One region of the Lysinibacillus sp. A1 genome, then DNA from elsewhere that is predicted to be linked to it. Evidence: riboswitches for the same ligand, from Rfam matches in the RefSeq annotation. Region 1 holds a riboswitch; each other region holds the start of a gene.
The links. Region 1 has a riboswitch for cobalamin ahead of PI85_RS08830 (energy-coupling factor ABC transporter permease). Riboswitches for the same ligand answer to the same signal wherever they lie in the genome.
Positions count from the first base shown of each region.

Region 2: it holds a riboswitch for cobalamin, as region 1 does, so the genes downstream of both, nikA (nickel ABC transporter substrate-binding protein) here and PI85_RS08830 (energy-coupling factor ABC transporter permease) in region 1, are expected to answer to the same signal.
Region 3: it holds a riboswitch for cobalamin, as region 1 does, so the genes downstream of both, mmgD (citrate synthase) here and PI85_RS08830 (energy-coupling factor ABC transporter permease) in region 1, are expected to answer to the same signal.
Region 4: it holds a riboswitch for cobalamin, as region 1 does, so the genes downstream of both, cobT (nicotinate-nucleotide--dimethylbenzimidazole phosphoribosyltransferase) here and PI85_RS08830 (energy-coupling factor ABC transporter permease) in region 1, are expected to answer to the same signal.

Region 1 covers NZ_JSZM01000011.1:215,380-219,597, reverse strand. Annotated here, with positions in the region: gene PI85_RS08845 (energy-coupling factor ABC transporter ATP-binding protein) at 1-673, opposite strand, end outside; gene cbiQ (cobalt ECF transporter T component CbiQ) at 670-1,443, opposite strand; gene PI85_RS08835 (energy-coupling factor ABC transporter substrate-binding protein) at 1,449-1,721, opposite strand; gene PI85_RS08830 (energy-coupling factor ABC transporter permease) at 1,723-2,469, opposite strand; cobalamin riboswitch at 2,613-2,798, opposite strand; cobalamin riboswitch at 3,060-3,242, shown strand; gene PI85_RS08825 (ferredoxin) at 3,386-3,757, shown strand; gene cobJ (precorrin-3B C(17)-methyltransferase) at 3,762-4,218, shown strand, end outside.
Region 2 covers NZ_JSZM01000035.1:81,538-85,755, forward strand. Annotated here, with positions in the region: gene nikA (nickel ABC transporter substrate-binding protein) at 1-1,503, opposite strand, end outside; cobalamin riboswitch at 1,647-1,840, opposite strand; gene metE (5-methyltetrahydropteroyltriglutamate--homocysteine S-methyltransferase) at 1,963-4,218, opposite strand, start outside.
Region 3 covers NZ_JSZM01000035.1:74,838-79,055, forward strand. Annotated here, with positions in the region: gene PI85_RS21135 (bifunctional 2-methylcitrate dehydratase/aconitate hydratase) at 1-786, opposite strand, end outside; gene mmgD (citrate synthase) at 885-2,006, opposite strand; cobalamin riboswitch at 2,196-2,391, opposite strand; partial or broken gene PI85_RS21145 (NUDIX hydrolase) at 2,623-3,109, shown strand; gene PI85_RS21150 (ABC transporter ATP-binding protein) at 3,152-3,967, opposite strand; gene PI85_RS21155 (ABC transporter ATP-binding protein) at 3,970-4,218, opposite strand, start outside.
Region 4 covers NZ_JSZM01000012.1:565,280-569,497, reverse strand. Annotated here, with positions in the region: gene PI85_RS12240 (trimeric intracellular cation channel family protein) at 1-508, shown strand, start outside; gene cobT (nicotinate-nucleotide--dimethylbenzimidazole phosphoribosyltransferase) at 577-1,632, opposite strand; cobalamin riboswitch at 1,726-1,903, opposite strand; gene PI85_RS12230 (DMT family transporter) at 1,964-2,818, opposite strand; gene PI85_RS12225 (hypothetical protein) at 3,089-3,484, shown strand; gene PI85_RS12220 (rhodanese-like domain-containing protein) at 3,534-3,836, opposite strand; gene hfq (RNA chaperone Hfq) at 3,932-4,162, opposite strand.

The DNA.
Region 1 (4,218 bases):
GGTCACCATTATAAATAATTTTTCCTGCCTCCATGACAATCATTTGATCGGCCCATTCATAGGCAAGGGCAATGTCGTGAGTCGCAAGGATAATCGTTCTTTCATGGCCTTCTACTTTGGCTAAGTATTGAAAAACTTGTGTAGCGTAATAGCTATCAAGACCCGCCGTTGGTTCATCTAATAAAAGGACAGTCGGTTCCATCGCTAATACACCTGCCATGGCCACACGCTTTTTCTGCCCTACGCTTAAAAAGTGAATGGGTTTATCTAGTAGCTCAGTCACTTCAGTTTGTGCAACAGCCCATGCTATTTTTTCTTCAATTTTTTCCGTAGACCATCCTAGATTCATTGGACCATAGGCGATATCTTGCTTAACAGTTCCTGAAAAAAGCTGATTATCAGCATCTTGAAAGACGATTCCAACCTGTTGGCGGAGAGCCTTTAATGCCTTTCTAGTATATTGAAGCTTTTCCCCATCAAATGAAATGGTCCCAGCTGTTGGTTTCAAAATACCATTAAGGTGCTGAAATAAAGTGGATTTTCCTGCTCCATTATGACCGAGTATAGCGATTTTTTTCCCTTTTGGAATGTTTAATGTAATATCTGTCAAAGCCTTCGTACCATCTGCATAGGCATACGACAAGTTGTTAAGTTTAAAATAAAATGCTGTCATGAGAAGTACCCTCCATATATGATGAGGAATAAAAAAATAGCCGTCATGCCAAGCCAGTTTTTTTTGCTATAGGCGCCCGTTTCATGCCAATAAACAGTTTCACCACCACGGGCCTGCATGGCATGATTAAGCTCTCGACTGCGCTGAAACATTTCAATAAACAACGCGGCAATTAGCATGGATACTGAACGTAACCATTGCATGGGTGAGTGGTAGCCAAGCCGGGCTTGCTGGGCCAAATGAATTTTTTGCATGCTTTCTAAAAAAATAAAAATAAAACGATAGGTGAGTTCTACTAGCTCAACTAATAAAGTAGGGAGCCGCCATTGTCGGAGCACATAACATATTCCTTGTACTGATGTCGTTAAAATTAAAAAATATAAGCAACTTATACTGCCAAGTACAATAAAGAATAGTTGCTGGGCGGTAGCGATACTGGCTCTCCCAATAAAAATTGTCCAGTTCATATACGTAAATGCCCCCATATGGGCTGGTAATGTATGCGCTGCTGGCGCTATCGAAATAATGATGGATAAGAGACTTGTGAATAAGAAAAAACCAGGTAGTAATAATAGCTTCGCATAATAGTTTAGTGGAATTTTCGCGCCCCAAATGATAAAAGCACTCATTACAAAAAATGTAATGAGTGAAAGTCGTTCATCTCTCATAATAAGCGTGAATAAAAGTAGTCCTAATGAAAATATCATTTTTTCTAGCGGATGAACGAACGCTAGCTTATTGAGATACGCATACTTATCAATGAGTAACATAATCCTTAACCTTCTTTATGCTTGCCACGCATATAGCCAATAAAGTAGCCGATAAAACCAGCACCAATAGCTGCTTGTAGCACGAATAATAAGCTTTCAATTTCACCACTAGGTGGTTCCCACAAACTATCAAACCATGGCTCATATTCTGCATTGATTTCCCCAATGGCTGCTTCTGCTTCACCGTCGGCTCCTCCAAATTCTGCTCCTTTTTGGACGAAAAGAGGGATAATGGCCAATAGCACCACGATGGCTAAAAGTAATAAATTTCGTTTCATATTAGTGCGCCTCCTTTGTAGAGAAAACACGTAAAGATTTTAATTCGCTAATATTATATTTTTTCAAGAAGTTCATGACAATAACTGTTAATATTCCTTCACTCACAGCTAATGGGATTTGTGTTAAGGCAAAAATACTTGCGAACTTTGTAAAGGAAGCCATAAAGCCTCCAACTTCAGATGGGAAGGCTAGTGCTAATTGAACGGAAGTCACCACATATGTACCTAAATCCCCAAGCATAGCCGCAAAGAAAACAGCTAATGAAAACGATAACCCCATTTGTTGCGCCCCTTTAAATACAAAGTAGGCGATAAACGGGCCTACGATAGCCATCGAAAAAGCATTAGCCCCTAATGTTGTGATCCCACCATGTGCTAAAAGTAAAGATTGGAATAATAAAACAATTGTCCCGATGACACTCATCGCTAACGGTCCAAATAATACTGTCCCGAGACCTACTCCTGTTGGATGTGAGCAGCTCCCTGTAACTGAAGGGATTTTTAAGGCTGATAGGACAAAGGCAAACGCACCGGACAGCCCCAGAATCATTTTTGTTTCAGGGTTTTCTTCAATTGTTTTACGAATAGAGCGCAATCCTAAAATAATAAATGGGATGGAGATTGCCCACCAAAAAATAGCCCATTCGATTGGTAAAAACCCTTCCATGATATGCATGGCGAAGGCACGCTTTGGCACCATTAAAAAAGCCAATAGAAAATAACTAAATTTCCACCAAGACAGCTTCAATTTTCTTCCTCCAAACTGTAAATAGATTTTTAGAATGTAGCGTGCGTAATAAAAAAGCACTTTTCCGTTGTTGGAAAAGTGCATAGCTAAAAAAGCAAATAACATTTTCATCTGCTAAGCCGCACACCTATCCTCGTAGGCTGAAACGATCACTTATTTTCGGCAGGTCTCCTGGCTCTAGTTCAACACTTTATAGGTCTTCCCATCTATTGGACAGTGACATGTTCTATAAAGCTCCCTATTACAGTGGCGGGACCGCGCCGGACTTAAACCGGCTTCCCTTTTAAGCAAAATGACGAGCATTTTACACCGAAAAATAGTAAGTTGTGAGATTTCACGACAAAGTGTATCACGAATTTCCATAAATATGCTATACTTTTTTTATAAAAAATTAAAAATAGAATATCAATGTCGAAAATTCTGATAACTAACGTTTTTTAGGATTAAAGAAGGCAAATTCAATTTTTTAATAGCTTTCAACCCTCCTATGAAATTGATAAATTTGTCATGATTTTTTAAAGAAATATTGAAATTTTAAAATAATAAGATATGATTAAGACAGTTTTCTATTATATATACGATTAAAAATTTCATATAAAACGTCGATAAGTGCTCGAAGAACTCGAGATAATAGGGAAATTGGTGAAAGTCCAATACAGCCCCCGCTACTGTAATAGCTGATGAAATCGCAATGCCACCTGTGCAAACTAGGGAAGGTGCGACAGTAAAATGAAGCTTAAGTCAGGAAACCTGCTTATCAGATTGTGCATGCAAACTTTTCGGAGGGAGAAGTTGAAGCAAAAGCGAGGATCTGTCTTTCAATCTATTCGTTTTTATTTGGCTTCTACAAACCTTTACTCTTCGGCAGAGTAAAGGTTTTTTCTTTTTTCCAAAAGCAAATGAGGGGAGATATAAGATGACAACGTGGAATTTAGAGGGGATGAAAACACATCTCTTTATTTGCAATGGCAGTAGCTGTATGAACAAGGGTGGGGAGGAAATTACCCAAGCTATACGAGATGAAATACAGCGTAACGCACTAGATAAAGAAATACATACGACAAGAACGCGCTGTAATGGACGATGCAAGGATGCTTGTGTTGTAATTGCTTACCCTCAGGGGAATTGGTATCGTGTACCATCAACGGAGCATGCTAGAACACTTGTACAGGATTTGCATCATGAATCCTTATATAACGATCATGTTTTTACACTTCGAGAAGGGACATTACAGCGAACAGCGCAAACGACAGCCATTAAAGGGATTGAAAAGGTGAAAGAGGGGTAAAAACATGGCGCAAAAAGGGAAAATTTTCGTAGTAGGCTTTGGGCCTGGAGACTTTAAGCATATTACGACACGTGCAGTAGAGGCTTTACAACAAAGTGATATGATCATAGGCTATAAAACCTATGTTGAGCTGATTCAAGATTTAGTCAGCGCAAAATCCATTGTCAGTACAGGTATGACAGAGGAAGTGTCACGTGCTCAGGAGGCCGTTCGTCAAGCAGAGGCAGGAAGTATTGTTTCGGTCATTTCGAGTGGAGATGCGGGCGTTTATGGTATGGCGGGATTAGTGTATGAAGTATTAATTGAGCTAGGCTGGACAGAGGCAACTGGTATTGAAGTGGAGATTGTCCCAGGTATTTCAGCTATCAATTCATGTGCTAGTTTACTTGGTGCACCCATTATGCATGATGCTTGTACCATTAGTTTGAGTGACCATCTTACGCCATGGAATTTAATTGCGA
Region 2 (4,218 bases), on a different contig from region 1:
TAATGCTTGATCGTGGAACATTGTTAAAATATCCGTATATAGCTGCACACGTTCCTCTTCATCTTTACCAACTAGTAGTTGATGTATGTTTGTATCAATCTCTTGAGCATTTGGTAAGCCTAATTTTGCTTCATATACACCACTAGCATTTGGTGTAGCTGATTCATTTGCAAAGCTATGTGGATCAGTCGGCGGTCCATTTGTACGCCAGAAGTTAATATCAACCTGATCATCCATTAATTTTTGCAGACCGACCATAACATCTGCGCCTTCAATATTTAACTGTACCCCTATTTTTGCTAGCTCGCCTTGCATTAACTCCGCCATAGGTTTTTGAATGGCATCAGTAGCAATATAGATTAAATCTAATGTAAGGGGTTGGCCATTTTTCGAACGAATTTTTTCACCCTTCTGTAGCGTCCAGCCCGCTTCATCTAGCAATCTCTGCGCTTTTTCAGGATTATATATAATGGGCGCCAAATCAATATTGGCATAAGGAATTGCATCCCAGAATAGCGTGTTTGCCACTTTTTCTGTACCATGTGTAATACTGTCTATCATTTGTTCTTTATTGATAGCATATTGAATAGCTTGTCGAACCTTTAGCTCAGCTAACGGCCCAGACTGTGTATTGAACAGTAATGCTTTCGTAGACAACGGCTCAGATGTAGCGGTTTTATATTTGCCACTATCTCTTAAATACGTATAGTTATCTAAGCTAATAATCCCTCGACCATAAATGACATCTAATTCTTCATTTTCAAAGGCTAACGAAAGAGATTCCGAATCTGGAATGATCTTAACCTTTATCTTATCTACGAGTGGTTTTTCACCCCAATACTGTTCGTTACGGCTAAATACTGCATATTCATCTTTTTTATAGTCGGTTAATACCCATGGACCTGTGCCAATAGCTGATTGGATGGAATCATTTGTTGCATCGCCGTCTGGGAAGCCATTATCCCCTAAAAAACGGAATGGTCTAACAAAGGCTAATTCGTTTAACACAGGGTAATACGGTTCATCTAATTGCAAACGTATTGTTGAATCATCTACTTTGACGACCTCTTTAATATGATTGACCATACCCATCCAAGAATGCATGTCACGATTCGCTAATACTGCATCAAAATTGCGAATCACATTATCAGCATTAAAGGCAGTCCCATCCGAGTAGGTAACATCCTTGCGTAAATGGAACGTATAGGCAGTTTTATCCTCTGAGATGTCCCAACTTTCTGCTAGCTTTGGCGTAATTGTGCCATCATCGTTATACGCCACTAAAGATTCATAAACCATGGCTTGAGCAGTCATCTGATTTGGTAAATATGTATGTGGATTTAATGGCCCTACATCTAATGGCCATCCAATCGTAATCATTTTTTCATCTGTTTGTTCTGTTGATGCTGAATTTCCTTTGTCCTTTTCTGAGCTAGTACAACCTGCAAGAAAGCTCAAGGTCAAAACAAGCAGGAAAGGCAGTAAATACTTTGTCCATCTCATTTTTTGTCTCCTATCTCTATTCCCTGTTCATATCTACAAATTGAATAGAAAAAGGCATAAAAAAACCTTATTCCACAAGAATAAGGACAGATAAACCTACAAATACGTAAGCTTCCATCCATCTCCCTATCTTTCGTAGATCATCAATGAATCTTCTTACAAGCAGGCATTCTGGCTTATGAATCATCATTTTGCTTCACCTTCCCAAGATAGAACTTAGTGGTAATCGAAACAAAACTCCTCATTTACAGCTGCGGGACAGCATGGGATTTACACCCATTTTCCTTTTAATTGAATGAAAAATACTTTCATTCAAACTTGTAATGCAATATTTGAAATTAGTAATAAACATAACATGCTGAAATGTTCACGTCAATTTTATTTTCTGAATATAATAAAACCTCCATACAAAAAGACCAGGTAGATACCCTGATCTTTGCTTTTATTACATCGTTTTCGTTATCTTGATATAGATTCCTTCACTTCCTGACGCAATATTTTAGTAGCGCCTACCATATTAGCTAAAGCCGCGATTGTTTCTGGCTCTTTCCTTGTTTTTAAGCCACAGTCAGGATTAACCCAAAATTGATGTTTGTCTAGAACTTGTAAACTATCTCTCATAATGGCTAACATTTCGCCTTCACTCGGCACACGTGGGCTATGAATATCGTAAACACCTAATCCGATTCCTTTTGTATAAGGATTTACTTGGAGGGAAGAAATTAGCTCCCCATGGCTACGTGATGTTTCAATGGAAATCACATCTGCATCTAGCGCGCTAATGGGTTCTATGAAATCGTTAAATTCGCAGTAACACATATGTGTATGAATTTGTGTTTCATCCTCAACACTCGATGTAGCAAGCTTGAAGGCATTGACCGCCCAGTCTAAGTAAGTCCCCCATTCTTCTTTACGAAGAGGTAACCCTTCTCGAAGTGCTGGTTCATCCACTTGAATAATGGAGATGCCTGCCGTTTCAAGTGCTCCCACTTCCTTGCGAAGTGCTAATGCAATTTGATAAGCGACATCTTTTCGAGAAATATCATCGCGTACAAAGGACCAATTTAAAATGGTCACTGGTCCCGTCAGCATCCCTTTTACAAAGCGCTTCGTTAAGCTTTGGGCATACGCAGACTCTTTCACGGTAATGGCTGAAGACCATGCAACATCTCCATAAATAATCGGAGGCTTCACACAGCGAGAGCCATACGAAACAACCCATGCTTTTTCAGTAAAGGCAAAGCCCGTCAATTTCTCACCGAAATATTCGACCATGTCTGTCCGTTCAAATTCTCCATGAACAAGTACATCCATATCAAGATCCTCCTGCAAGTGAATCCAGCGCTTTGTTTCCAGTTCAATAAATGCTTCATAGTCTTCATTCGACAATTGCTTCTTTCGCCAAGCATTACGATTTCTTTTCACCTCATCAGATTGAGGAAAGCTGCCGATTGTCGTTGTTGGGAATAGTGGCAGTCCTAACGCCTGCTGCTGTATTTTTTGACGTTGATTAAAATCACTATGTCGCTCAAAATCCTCCGTTAATAAGGATTGAGCGGCTTGCTGGATCATTTTATTTTGACGAATCGAATGATTTTTTAGGGCTTCAATGGCCTTCATACTTGCTGAAAAATTATGACGTAGCGTTCCGTCTTGATTTTTTCTATATTTAGTGAGCTCAATAATTTCTACGATTTTTTCATCAGCAAACGCCAGTGCTTGTTTGAGAATAGGGTCCAGCTTCTTTTCAAGTGAAGTTGATATTGGTACATGCTGAAGGCTACTTGAGGGTTGAATCCACAATTCCTTCGCATCGCTAAGCTTTTCAATAGCTTGAATCGTGGCGTTAGCCTCCGCTAGGTTCGAACGCCATATATCACGACCATTAACAATACCTATAGCTAAAACTTTATCCTGAGGGAAACCAAATTGTCGAAGTGACTCCATATTCCCTTTATAGCCATGTACGAAATCTAAACCAAACCCTTGGACAGGCAATGTAATCAATGTTTCATAGGAGCATAATGCTTCAAAATATGTTTGTAGCATTAGTTTTGCTGCTGGAACGGTTGTCGCTAACTGAGTATAGATTTCCTGTACTAGCTTCCGTTCTGCTGAGTCAAGTGTCGTCACTAATGAAGGCTCTTCTAATTGAATCCACTGCGCACCTGCATCTACTAATTCTTGAATAATCTGAGCATAGAGAGGTAATAGGGCTACTAAATATTCAACCTGTGTTAATTTATTGTAGCCCTTAGTTAGCTTATAAAATGTATAGGGGCCAATAAGTGTTGGCTTCGCAATAATACCGAACGCTTCTTTTGCCTCTAAAAAGTCGGCCAATACCTTATTTTCTGTTAGTTGCAACGGTTGCCCTTCATATTCAGGAACAATGTAGTGATAGTTGGTATTAAACCATTTGGTCATTTCACTAGCTACTGCTGAAGGATTTCCTCTCGCTACACTGTAGTAGGTATGTAAATCTACCCTTCCACCTTGCCAGTTAAAGCGCTTGGGTACTAAGCCAAACATTAAGGCTGTATCCAACATTCTATCGTACAAAGTGAAATCTCCTACAGTCACCATATCGATGCCAGATTGTAGCTGCTTTTCAATCCGCGATAACCGAATACTTTTTAGGGTTGCCTGAAAATCCTCTTCCGTTCGCTCTTGACGCCAAAATGCTTCTAACGCCTTCTTCCATTCGCGGTCATC
Region 3 (4,218 bases), on a different contig from region 1:
CTTATTAAAGAGCACATCTTGGAATCCCCAGCCTGGTGCAGACAATGCAGTTGCATAGCCCATTTCCCCCTTCACAGCCATCATTGCTAGTTGTACGGCCCTGCTTGTAGCATCGCCAGCAGCCCATGATTTTCTAGAGCCTGTATTAGGAGCATGTCGATAGGTTCTTAAACTTGAATTATCAATCCAAGCATTTGATAAGGCATTGACAATTTCTTGATGAGTGCCACCTAAAGCCTTTGTTACTACAGCTGTTGTCGCTATTTTGACAAATAAGACGTGATCTAAGCCAACACGATTTAAGCTATTTTCGAGTGCAAGTATTCCTTGTATTTCATGAGCTTGAATCATCATTTCTAAAACGTCTTTTATTTGGAGAGGCTCTTGCCCTTCTGCAACACGTACACGACTCAAATAATCGGCTACAGCTAAAATGCCACCTAGATTATCAGAAGGATGCCCCCATTCTGCCGCCAACCATGTATCGTTATAATCCAACCAACGGATCATACAACCGATATTAAAGGCACCTTTTACTGGATCAAGGACATAGGATGTTCCTGGAATACGAGTACCATTTGGAACGACTGTACCTGGTACTACAGGACCTAGAAGTTTTGTACATTCAGGATATTGTAAAGCTAAAATGCCACAACCTAACGTATCCAATAAAACATATCGAGCCGTTTCGTAAGCTTCTTCGCTCGTAATCTTTGTGTTTAATACATAATCCGCAATATCAATAAGAAGCTGGTCTGTCATCGTTTTTTCATTCGTTTTAATCATCTATATCTTCCTTTCAAGGTATGCATTTGATATACTAGTATGCTGATGGGCATTGGTCAGAATGTCCATCAGCTCTGTGGCGAGTTGTTAAAACTTGATTATACCGACAATTCTTCAAGGTTATGACGCTCGCCTATATAATGAACACGAGGTCTAAATAATCGATTATTGTCATGTTGTTCGATCACATGTGCACATAAACCGATCGTTCGAGAGCCAAAGAAAATAGGCGTATATAATTCAATTGGTAGGCCCAGCATGTAATACACTGGCGCAGCGTAATAATCTAAATTTGGATACAAGCCTTTTTCCTCCACCATCACTTTTTCACCAGCTTCACACATGTGATATAAGCGGTCATCACCTTGCTCCAAGCATAATTTATACAAAGCTTCTTTCATGATCTGCGCTCTTGGGTCCATTTTTTTCATATAGACCCGATGGCCAAAGCCCATTATTTTATCTTTATTTTTGAGCTTGTTTTTCAGCATCGCTTCAAAGCCTTCCACAGTCTTAGCTTCAAGCAGCATATACATGACTGCCTCGTTCGCCCCACCATGCAAATTTCCTTTCAATGATGCGACAGCACCAGTTAGAGCACCATACAGATCGGATTGTGTGGAGGCAATAACACGAGCAGCAAAAGTCGAATTCGGCATTTCATGTTCACTATATAAAACAAGTGATTGGTCAAAAATTTCTTCTTCTAATGGTGTTGGTTTTCTTCCAGTAATCATGTAATAAAAATTAGCACTATATGAAAGCTCACTATCCGGTTCTACTACCTCTTGACCATTTAATACACGGTAGCTATTTGCAACGATATTGGGCATTCCACCTAAAAGTCGATATGCTCGTGTTACATTCCTTTCAGTCGATCGATCATTGATGTGCTGATCATACCCTGCTAACGCTGAAATTCCAGTTCTAAGGCCGTCCATAGCATGTGTCCCATTTGGTAATAAGTTAAAAATTTGAACAAGCTCTTGTGGAACGTGATAGTTTTCTTTCAATTTATCCCGTAAGTCAGCTTGTTGCTCCGTAGTTGGTAGGTTTCCGTGCAATAATAAATGGACAATATCTAAATAGGAATATCGCTGAGATAGTTCAATCAAATCGTAGCCCCGTATAACAATTTGGCTTTCTACTACGTCTAAGAAAGACAGTTTTGTTTCCGCAGCAATAACTCCATCAAGACCTGGTGAATACGTTAACTCCATGGATTACAACCCCTTTGTTTAATCATTCTTGTAAGCGTTACCATTCAAACTCGAAAGAACAACAAAAAAACAACTTCTACCCCTTTAGAAGTTGTTAATCTACAAAAGTATGACAGAACAAAAAACAGTGAACTTACATCCATTCACACTCATCATACAGTAGCTAACACCTCCCTATCCTCGTAGGTCAATTGATGCTTATTTAGCGGCAGGTCTCCTGACTTATCATCAACATTCCTATAACACCTTCCCGTTTTGAAGAACAAAACAGTGGTCTCGTTATGGAACTCCTACATACAGTTGCGGGACAGTGTTGGACTCACACCAACTTCCCTTTTAATCAAATGGAATCAAATCCATTTGAACCACCAAAATTTAGCATATTCAATTTGTCTTTTTACCTTAACATAGAGGTTTCCAAACAATCAATATAGGTAAAATTCAGAAAAGACTGATTATAAAAAGCTATTTTTCATTTTTGACGAACTATTCTGCATATTTAAGCATTATTTCGCTCAAAAAAAGATTGTTAATCAATCCCAATGGAGCTATATTTATGAAGTCTGCTTTAAAAAAGCGATTTGTTTTGCATTACGATGAAACGAGGAGTGACGGGATGGGCTATATAACAGAATTAAGAAAGCTTATCGGTAATAGACCGATTATAAACGTTGGTTCGACAGTTCTTGTTGTTAAATGATGATAAGAAAATACTCTTTCAACATCGTTCAGATACATTGGATTGGGGATTACCTGGCGGCTCAATGGAAATAAACGAAACATTAGAGCAGGTTGCTGCGCGTGAACTTTATGAGGAAACTGGACTCGTGGCTAAAGAGTTTGAGTTTATCGGTGTTTTTACAGGACCTGATTATTACTACTGTTATCCGAATGGCGATGAAATCTATACAGTCATTCACCTTTATAGAGCTAAACATGTAAGGGGTGTATTGGAAATGAAAGATGGTGAGAGCTTAAGCCTCACCTATTTCAGTAAGGAAGAACTTCCGAATAATATGGAACAGAGGACGGTCGCTCTCTTAAACAACCTAGAGGGTAAAATATGGGGGTTCGAAAGCTCCTTTACGAAGCTTTCCAAATAACAATGTAAGAATTTTAATAAGGATTTTATTCGCAAAGGTATTTCAGATACTAGTATTCTTGTGAATTCTTTCGCGAGGGTGAGTGGGTAAAATCGCGTTGCATAGCTCAAGTGATGCGGAATGCTTAAATGGTTTACCTTTCATACTTTCCTCTACTAGCTGACCATTTTGCATGACAAGGATGCGATCTGAAATAAAGCGTGTAGCCTGTAGGTCATGAGAGATGAAAATGTAGGCAAGTTGCAAATCCTTTTGTAGTGTCTGTAGTAATTGAATGATATGTTTTTGCAAAATCATATCTAAACTACTAATGGCTTCATCTAAAACTATTAATTTTGGATGTAAGGCAAGCGCTCTTGCAATGTTAACACGCTGTTGTTGTCCCCCACTTAGCTGGGAAGGATACTTTTCAGCAATAGATTTTTCTAACTCTACATGATCAAGTAATTCCTTTACCTTATAATGTCTCTCAGCTGAGCTATAATGCTCGAAATTTAGGTATGGTTCCTCTAAAATTTGAAAAATGTTGTGCTTTGGATTTAATGAATGATAGCTATTTTGAAAGACTGCTTGTAAATCTCTCCGTATCATTTTTTTCTGTTGGCTAGTGGCATCATAAAGATTAACCCCTTGAAATAGAAGCTCACCGGCTGTTGGCCTTTCCATCCCTAATATAATTCGGCCCAATGTGCTTTTTCCTGAGCCACTTTGTCCAACAATCCCTAAGCATTCCCCCTCCTGAAGTGAAAATGATACTTTCTGTAATACAGGAGTTTCCTGTCTTCGCTTGAATATGAACGGTCTATGTGCATAGTTCTTCTCAATATTTCTCACTTCTAGTAGCTTCAATCTTTTCACCTCTAAAACATAATTCGGGATTGTAATAGTTTCTTTGTATAAGGATGCTGAGGGGCATCAAAAAAATCATAGACATTCGCTTGTTCAATTACTTTCCCCTTATACATCACGGCTACATCATCAGCAAGTTCAGCGATAACGCCTAAATCATGTGTCACAAGAAGGATGGCTGCCTGTGTTTCCAGGCGAATACGATCAAATAATGTCAAAACCTGCTTTTGATTGACTGTATCAAGAGCTGTCGTTGGCTC
Region 4 (4,218 bases), on a different contig from region 1:
TATACTCGGTATCGTCACTGCTTTTGGTGGAGGGGCTATTCGAAATTTACTTATCGGGCTACCTGTCACGACATTATGGGGACAGGATATGATGTTTCAAATTGCACTTGCTGCCATTACCATATTTTTTATTTTTCCTCATCATTTGATTCAACACTGGCATCGTTGGGGCAATTTCACAGATGCAATTGGCTTATCAGCATTTGCTATTCAAGGCGCACTCTACGCCGTAAAGCTGGATATGCCGATCAGCGCTGTCATTGTAGCTGCGGTCTTAACTGGTTCAGGTGGTGGTATCGTGCGTGACTTATTAGCTCGACGAAAACCACTTGTTCTTCGTGACGAAGTCTATGGTGTTTGGGCTGCTCTCGCAGGACTTGTTATTGGGTTTGAAGTTTTTACAGGAGATATCTTCCTTTATATTTTATTTGCGGTAATAACAGCCTTACGTATTCTTTCCTATATGATGAAATGGCGTTTACCTTTGCGAAGGTTGAATCGGGCATAGAGTCTATCATTGATTAAATAAGCACAAATGGTTCCTTAACTATTTGCGCTTATTTTTTTTTTCAGTAACTATTTAGTCAAAAGATTCATTGCTTCTTCCAGCGTCACCATATTTTTCATCATCGAGCAAGCAGCATCTAATAGGGGAAAGGCTAGGGCTGCACCGGAACCTTCTCCTAGCCGCATATTCATGTGCAGCATGGGCTCCACTCCTAGTAATTCAGCGGCAATTTTAGCCCCTGGCTCCTCCGATGCATGAGAAGGTATAATAAAATCCTTTACTTTTGGTTCAATTTGATAAGCAATAAGCGCAGCAATAGTTGAAATAAATCCATCAATCACAACAGGTTTTCGATGACTTGCGGCTGCAAGGATGATACCAGCCATAGCCCCAATCTCTAGCCCTCCAACTTTAGCTAGAACATCAATGATATCATTAGGATTGGGTTTGTTGAGCGTAATTGCTTTTTGAATGACCGCTGCTTTATGAGCAATTCCTCCTTGACCAACACCTGCTCCAAATCCTGTTATTTCAATTGGGTCATAGCCAGTCAAAACAGCTAAAATCGCAGTACTCGGCGTTGTATTACCGATGCCCATCTCACCTGTACCAAGTAGATTGGCTCCTTTTATGATTTCATCTGTTGCCACACGAATCCCCGCTTCAATAGATTGAATGGCCTCCTCTCTAGACATAGCAGGGCCTTGTGCCATGTTATCTGTACCATATTTTACTTTTTGAACGATTACGCCCGAATTGAGTGGAAGATCATCCTTTACTCCAACATCGACCGTTACAACCTTCGTATTCGTCACACTTGCAATCGCGCAAACACCTGTACCTCCTTTTGGGAAATTTAATGTTTGAAATAAAGTAACATCTTGTGGGTTCGTCGTCACACCTTCCTTACAAACTCCATGATCTGCTGCACAGACAATCATCACCTTTTGATCAATCACAGGATATAATTGTCCTGTAATCCCAGAAAGCTGCACAGCAATGGACTCTAATTTACCTAGGCTACCTGGCGGCTTACAAAGAATATCTATTCGCTTCCTTGCTTGCTCCCTACTATTTTTATTAGCGCCTTGAATGTTTTGAATTGTGTCATGTAATAATTGCATTGTCATTTCTCCTCTCGTTCTTCATGAAGACAAAATAAAAAGCCTGTAGTTTATTGTCATGACAAATAAACTACAGACTTTTCCATCATCTATATCCTCTTCAAGCAAATAGGCAGGTCTCCTGGCTTAAGTTCAACATTTCATAGTACCTTCCCAGCAATGAGCTAGTGGTCTTCACTATTAAACTCCCTTTTACAGTGGCGGGTCCGCTAAAGCTTTTCACTTTATTCCCTATTCTCCCTTAATGGGCACCTAATGCTTGTATTAAACTACTTTTAATCTACGACAGCATATTTCTTCTGTCAATATTTGAATGTGATACTTTGTATGCCTATTCTTTTTCTAGCTCGCTTAGCAATGTTGACCCTAATAATAGTACCGCTCCTATTATTTGTAGAAGCGTCATTTTTTCTCCAATAATCATCGTTGAAATGACTAATGATGTCAGTGGATCTATATAGCTAAGAATGGCTATACTTTGCCCTTTCAGCTTTGACATGCCCCAAAAGAACAATAAAAATCCAACCCCTGCATGGACAATACCTAATGTCATTAATAATAGGACTGACTTAAAATTGAGTGTCATAACCTGAAACCCTGTTGTTCCAAGTATATAAAAACAAAGGAAAAAAGCTGCTAAAGATAGTTGAATAATTGTATTTTCCGGTTCTTTTAAGCCACATATACATTTATTTGTAAATGTTAGAGCTGTATAAAAGCATGCAGCGATAAGACCGTAGACAATACCAATAAAATGTTTACTGTCTCCAGTGCCTTGACTTTGGACAATCAAAAATAGTCCGATAATAGCCACACAGACATACAGTATTTTTCTGCCAACTAGCTTCTCTTTTAAGATTATTGGAGATAAACAGATAACTAGTATTGGTGCAAAATAATAACTGAGTGCAGCATTAGCAATTGTTGTTTCTTTATAAGCCTGAAATAAGAAAATCCAATTCCCACATAAGGCAACACTAGAAAGAATTAATTTCCACTTATTTTTGAGAATACTTCTTTTCGTTAAACTTTTCTTTTTAAAAATAAAAATCACTATCAAAAAACAAGCACCAATTAAACTCATCCAAAAAGCGATTTCACTTGAAGACAAAGGGATATACTTGGCAAAAACACCAACTGCACCAAAAATAATCATGGATAATACAAACGCTAATTTTCCGCTCATTACAATTCCTACTTTCTACGTATAAGTATTAACCTACACAGTAGAATCTATTGAAAATGAGCAAACTGTTATTGTATGCCTTAACAGTAGATTCTACTGTAAAGACATTGTTGGGGGTGCTATTGAACGAAACATACAAAATCCCTCCTTCATCGATATAATTGTAACATATTTCTGAAAATTACAGAGTACGATTTATAGATAAAGGGAAAAGGAAACGCTAATTACTTCATAGGTAAGGATAAAATTTTCTTTTTAGGAGGAGTTAGAATGAATGCAAGAGAATTAAGAAACGCGATTGCGGAGACTTGTGAAAATTATGATAGTCATTACGCTCAGTTAGTGAAACCGATTAATCAGTTATTAATGAATGTTGATGCTTCCATCAGTGAAGAAACAGCGTATGTCATTATGGAAAATTTGAAATTATTTTATAGTGGAGATAAATACATGGCGGAATGTCATTTCGATGAGAGTGAAAATTTCTTAAAGGATGGCATTGAGCTTTTACAAAAGGGAGATCTTGCGAATGGCGCTTTACAAATATACGGTGCTGGTTTAAATTTTGCCAGCTATGCTTCAAAGGTTCGCGGCCAAAAAAATGTGAACCCGTACATGAACTTTGAAAAAAACTTTAGCCTCGTCATGGACTCACTCCAAAAATAAGCATATGAAAAAAGAAAGAGTATACACTCTTTCTTTTTTCATTATGTCATTATTTAAATTCTAATTCACCATCGTAAGCTAACATGCCGCCTTCAAGGTTTGTCACATCAAATCCTTGTGCCTCTAAATAAAAACAAGCATTAGCTGAACGGCCACCAGCCTTACAAACGATAATATATGGCTTAGTTTCATCTAATTCCTCAAGACGTTCTGGGATTGTCCCAAGAGCAATATGCTGAGCACCAGGAATCATGCCATGTGCAACTTCATCCTCTTCACGTACATCAATAATATATAGGTCTTCATTTGCATCTAATAGTTCTAATAATTGTGTTGTTTCCATTGATTTCATCAAACTCGTCCTCCAAATATCTATTTCCTCTATCATTATAGCCTGTAGCAAAAAAAACAGCCAGTGTGGAGAACACTAACTGTTTAACAATCTTTTTATGCTTCTGTCTCTAAAAATTCTATTTGTTTAGCTGGAACGAATGTAGAAATGGCGTGCTTGTAAATCAGGTGCTGCTTATTTTCAGCATCCAATAATAAAACTGTAAAATTATCATATGATTTCACAGTCCCTTTTAACTGAAATCCGTTTAATAGAAATACAGTTACAAAAACACTGTTTTTACGTAGTTGGTTCAAGAACGTATCTTGCAAGTTGATTGATTTCATCAAATAGCCTCCCTACTAACTTTCTACCTCTTCATTCCTATAGTAGCACGTTCTAC